2 linked regions of the Bremerella alba genome follow. The main gene of each other region encodes a partner of the protein of the gene in region 2 in a complex. Links are inferred from orthologs where the notes say so. Each region holds a gene or a part of one and is shown on either strand. Other genes may lie near its edges.

What was found. Proteins that work in one complex are often made in the same cells at the same time.
Region 1: the proteins of HOV93_RS10150 (region 2) and fliM are in contact, whole or in part, in a crystal structure (PDB 1F4V), measured with the Escherichia coli proteins. The link is inferred for Bremerella alba from one-to-one orthologs.

The regions. Positions count from the first base shown.
Region 1 is NZ_JABRWO010000007.1:292,018-294,944, reverse strand. What follows is about bases 6-2,924. They hold fliM (flagellar motor switch protein FliM), read right to left. Parts: upstream 2,022-2,924; coding sequence 990-2,021; downstream 6-989. Other genes in these bases: HOV93_RS13845 (glutamate-5-semialdehyde dehydrogenase), read right to left, coding at 2,064-2,924; HOV93_RS13855 (GAP1-N2 domain-containing protein), read left to right, coding at 6-985. Outside these bases: more of HOV93_RS13855, read left to right, coding at 1-5; more of HOV93_RS13845, read right to left, coding at 2,925-2,927. UniProt on the Escherichia coli protein: FliM is one of three proteins (FliG, FliN, FliM) that forms the rotor-mounted switch complex (C ring), located at the base of the basal body.
Region 2 is NZ_JABRWO010000005.1:127,711-130,457, forward strand. The notes cover bases 1-2,739. They hold HOV93_RS10150 (response regulator), read left to right. Parts: upstream 1-1,058; coding sequence 1,059-1,421; downstream 1,422-2,739. Other genes in these bases: HOV93_RS10145 (chemotaxis protein CheW), read right to left, coding at 14-532; HOV93_RS10155 (STN domain-containing protein), read right to left, coding at 1,519-2,658. UniProt on the Escherichia coli protein: Involved in the transmission of sensory signals from the chemoreceptors to the flagellar motors.

The DNA of each region.
Region 1 (2,927 bases), on a different replicon or contig from region 2:
CATCTCTCGGACGGTGCTTGGCGCGGCTGAATACAGCGGACGGGGTGGTCGTCAGGTTTACACGCACTGCTTTGTGCTGGATGCTGCTTCGTTCACGAAGTTTCAGAACGATCCGTTTCGTGTGTTATCGGCGGCACTTGCGATTCATGATCTACGACCAGGGGCGAAGCTTCCCAGCGATCTTCCTTCGCTGAAGATGCTACCGTCAGGCCCCCCTGTCGATGCAGGACTGATTCGTTTCTTCGATTCTCCCGTCCAGCAGCAATCGTTGGTGGCTTGGACGCATCATGCATTAATGTCGAAGAAGTTGATGTTCACCGGTGGCTATAACGACCGGTTTCTAACGGTCTTTTTCAATCTTCTTCCCGTATCGATTCGGCCTGAGTTTTCGTTCTCGACGCGGCTTAGATATTCGCCTCGCCGCAATTTTCGGTTGATCGGCTTGGCCAATGACATGGAAGAACAAAAGAGAGCCGCCCGGCAGGAAGGCTGTAGTGTGTTTCAGTTTGATTCGCCGGCGCGTACGCCCGAGGCCTCGCGTCATCCTTGGGCCACGTGGGTTCAAGTGGCGCTGTGCCATCGCGAGCCCGACGAAGCAGCTCGGCTCATCGGCGAAGTCCCGCTGACGACGCGATTAGAAGACCTTTCTGCGATCGGAAACCGACTACGAGTGGCGATGTCCGGCAAACGGATCAAAGAGGCGGCTGCTGCCCCGGCCGCCTCTTCGCCACTGGTAGTTCCGGAAGACAATACCGATCGGGGCGAATTATTGGTGCTTGTCGAGCGTGCGTTAGAAGGTGACGTGACCGCACTGGAACGGCTCAATGCCACATGGTGTGCTCAGCCAGATCGACAACTGGAAGCATTGCGTCAAGATTGCGCTCGCCACTTCTTAGGTCTTTCGCGTGATAAGCGTTTTGAGCCAGGATCGAAAGGGGCCGTCGCGGTCGAAATTCTTAGCCTGATCCTGCGAGTGAGTCCCTAACGCTCTAAGGCCCAGGGCGTTTACGCTCGTAGCTGCGTTCGATTTGAATTGCCTTCCGTCCTTTAAACGCACCTGCGAATGCCTGAAACGTGGGCGTGCCATTTACATTGACCTGCAATGGCGTACGCGAGTCTTTCTCGGTCGTAATCACGTCGCCAACGCGTAGGTCTAGCAGTTCTTCCATCGTGATCTTGGTCTCAGCCAGAATCACGTCGAGCGCTACCTGGGCTTTATCGAGGTGAACCCCCAACGTGGCCTTCGATTCTGGGGTCGCTTCGCTACTCCCATAGGCGAACCAAGTGTTTGCCGTCAGTTTATTGCTGATGCGCTCGATCGAGTTGAACGGGATGCACAGGTTGATCATGCCGCGCACATCGCCGATGGCCAGCTCGAAACTAACAAGCACAACGACTTCGTTTGGTGGAACGATCTGCACCAACTGAGGATTGCTTTCGACGCGGACGACGCGAAGGTCGAGTGGCAGCACGTTCTCCCAGGCATCTTTCAGCTCGATCAAAAAGAGATCGGAGATCCGCGAAACGAGCGTGAGTTCAATCTCGGTGAGAGGGCGTCGCGAGGCAGGCGTACTTTCTTTGCCGCCACCCAGCAAACGGTCGATGATGGGATATAGAATGGAGGGATTGATGTCGAGAATCAGGTTCCCTTCCAGCGGCTCGGCAACCAATAGGTTAAAGCAACTGGGATTTTCCAAACTGAAAACGAACTCGCTATACGTCAGCTGATCGACGCTGGTGAGCTTGACTTCCACAATCGAACGCAAGAGCGCTGAGAGAGCAGCACCGAAATTGCGGCTAAAGCCTTCGTGCATCGACTGTAGGGCCCGCATCTGGTCCTTGCCGACACGTTCTGGCCGTTTGAAGTCGTATGGAGTGACTTTTTCTCGCCCGCGCATGCTGCGCGAGGGGGCCCCGGCATCGGCTACCGCAGCGGTTGGACCTTTGTCCGGTTCCGCGGTGGTTTCCATCGCGTTGAGAAGGCTCTCGACTTCTGCCTGACTCAGTACGTTGTCTGACATGAATCACTCCCTTGATTCACGAAAATCAGTCGACGTTCGACTCTATTGGCGAACGTGACCTTCTCCCATGACGATGTATTTGTAGCTGGTAAGGGCTTCGATTCCGCACGGGCCGCGGGCATGGAATTTATCGGTACTGATTCCGATTTCCGCCCCGAGACCGAATTCGCCGCCGTCGTTAAAACGGGTACTCGCGTTGACCATCACGGCTGAACTGTCGATCTGTGCTGAGAACTTTCGACTGGCGGCCAAGTTCTCAGTCACGATTGATTCGGTGTGCTTCGAGCTGTACTTATTGATGTGGGCAATCGCGTCATCGATGTTTTCAACGACTTTCACTGAAATGACAGGGCCCAGGTATTCGGCACCAAAATCCTCTTCAGATGCCTGCGTGGCGGTCGGTACGATGGAGCACGTGGCTTCATCTCCGCGCATCTCGACTCCTTCGGTCGAGAACGCTGCGGCGACCAGTGGCAGAAACTTGTCCGCGACATGCTTGTGCACGACCAATGATTCCGCCGCGTTACAAACACCATAACGATGACACTTACTGTTGACCGTAATCTGCAGGGCCATGTTCAAGTCGGCGGCTTGGTCGACGTAGACATGACAGTTACCGGCAAAGTGCTTGATAACCGGCATGGTGGCTTCTTCGCTGACGCGGCGAATGAGGCCTTCGCCTCCGCGCGGAATCGCGACATCGATAAGTTGATCGAGTTTCAGGAAATGGCCCACCGCAGCCCGGTCGGTCGTAGAAACCAACTGCAGGGCATCCGCGGGAATACCGAACTCGACCGCTTGAGCCTGCAGAATGCTGACAATGGCCTGCGAGGAATGCATCGCTTCTTTGCCGCCTCGTAGGATCACCGCATTGCCGCTCTTCACGCAAATGGCGGCTGCATCAGC
Region 2 (2,747 bases):
GCTCGGAAGTGGCTTAGCCGATACGCGTTTCGAGTTGCTCGACTTCTGCTTTACCCAAGATCTTGTCGATGTCGAGCAAGATCAGAAGTCGTTTATCGAGCTTTACTAAACCTGTGAGGTACTCACGACCGAGGCCGGCCACGGTCGGGGGCGGAGAAGAAATTTGGTCCTTCGAGATGCGGAGGACTTCGCTGACTGCGTCGACAATAATGCCGACCGTCTTGCCACCGACATTCATGACCATGATGCGGGTCTCGTCAGTGGAATTTTGTTCTTGAAGCCCGAACCGCAATCGCAAGTCCACAATCGGAATGACCGTATTGCGGAGATTGATCAGGCCCTTGATATAGCCTGGGGTCTGAGGCACGCGGGTAATCTCACCCATCAGGATGATTTCCTGAACGCGGGTGATCTCGATTCCATACTCCTCCTTGGCCAATTGAAAACTGACCAGTTGCATGGAATTAAGCCCCTCGCGACGCTGCGACTCGTGGTTCGAACGCTCTTCCGACTTAAGATCTTCAGTTGTCACGGACAAAACTATGTCTCCCGATCAGTGCTGGAACGATTTATCGATCCGCTGCCCCGAGATACTCGGGCGGGACGGCCTTGTCCGCGACTTGTTATCCTTCACCTTCGGATAAACGCCGTAAGCCAGGTGCATCCAGCCGACTGCAAGCCTGTGGCGTTCTCGTATAAAGGTCGGTTAATAAATACGAAAAAGTTTGCTCAGGTCGTAAATTTTTACTCACTGTTTAGGACTTCCTCTCTGACCTAGACGTAACAAGCGGAACAACCCCACCTAATTTAGGGATTCAGCTGCGATACGCGTGAGCCTGCTTCCGCTAAGCCACCAAGATGAGGCGAAACCCTACATGGCAACCATGAATTCCGCTCGAAATGCGGCTGAGCGTATTGTCGAGAATTTTCCCACGTGGGACTTGCCCCCCTAAGAGTGCGACCTATTGTTCGGTAGAAATTTTTAATTTCCCCGAGACCATTCTCCACCGGTCAATCCAGGCCGAGCGGGCAGGCGAAACACAGGAGCATTACAGAATATGTCTACACGCGTACTTGTTGCCGACGACTCCAGCACCATGCGAAAGATCATTCTCCGTTCCCTTCAAGCTGTTGGCGTTCCGAACGCTGTCGAAGCTGCGGACGGGGAAGAAGCTGTCAAGATGTTTAAGCCAGGCGAGTTCGATCTCGTGCTGACTGACTGGAACATGCCCGGTAAAAGCGGCTTAGAAGTGATTCAAGAGATCCGCAAGATTGATCCCGACGTGAAAATCATGATGGTCACGACCGAAGCAGAAAAGTCGCGCGTCATGGAAGCAATTCAGGCCGGTGTTTCTGACTACCTGGTCAAGCCATTCACAGCCGATACGCTTCGCGAAAAGCTAGAAAAGCACGGTTGCTAAGCTCCGACAATCGCGGAACGAAGATTCAATCAACAAGACGACAAAGCCTAACAAGGGTGATGTCGTCTTTTTTATTGTCTCACCTGCGCTCTTATGACTATGGCTTCTTCGAGACGACGATTTTGTCCTCCCGAATCTCGTAGGTGAAATCAGTACCTTTGAAGACCGCATCCAGCAGCCCTGTCATGCCGACGGTTTTCACACTGAACGAGACTCGCTGAGTCAACGCTTCCTTCACACCATCGGGCACATCAAACTTCATGCCCAATTGTTGCTCTAACGCGTTAAGAACCGGGCCCAAGGGAAGTTGTTCGACGTTCAGTGTGTAACGCTTCTCACCTGGCATAACCACGGTATTGCGTGCTGTGCTACCTCGCAGTAATTTGGCGATCTGCTCTTGAACCTGCTGCGGGCCTGTCACAGCCAACTGACGCTTGCCGTCGGACTGCACTTTGATTTCCGGAAAGAGATGCTGGATCTTCTCGATGGCCTCGTCATGGTTGCCTGCATACTGATGCACACGCGTGAGCGAGAGGTCGTCTGGAATGGAAACCAGTTGCAGCTCAACGCCGTCATCGGTTTTGTTGAAACGGTACGATGCGTGGTAGCCAGCCAAAACGATGGAAAGATACTCGGTAGTCTTGAGCGGCGGAAAGTCGACCGCTGGCCATAGGTCGTGTTTGATGACCGCATCCAGATTGCTCCAGCGCAAACCGTGATGGGTGGCTACCTCCGTCAAAATTGCTTCCGGTGTCGATAGTTTGGGCCAGCGATATTTCTTTCGGTCGAGCAGTTTGACCGCTTTCGGATATCCACTCGACTTGGCAAACTGTGCCTGCAGTTCGGCCACTGTCGGCAAGCGACTGGCCGTATCTGTCGGGCCGAGATAAATCACGTCTCCGACACGTGCCATGCCGATGCCAAGCTGGGCGGCGATGCGCTGCAGGCCAAGCTCTAGACGCTCGTTGGTAAATGCCATCTTCATTGTCTGATCGGGATCGACGCGGCGATCCAGGAAAATGGCTACCCGCTGCGTTTGACCGAGGCGCATCAGACCATCTCGAAGAGGGACTTCCTCCCATGTTAAGTCAAACGTCAATTGGAGCTGTTTATCGAGATCGGCCTCGGTTCGCCAATCGATAGTCTCTTGCGCATGAACCTGGGTTCCTAATAGCAAAACTTGGGCTGTCAAGACTCCAATGAGAAGCTGGGTAAGACTGAGCGATGACGGTCGCATCGATTATTTGCTCCGGGGTTACCACGTGATTACACTCGGACATTGTTCAAAGGATTGACCATAAAGGATTTTCGATCTCAGGACGAGAG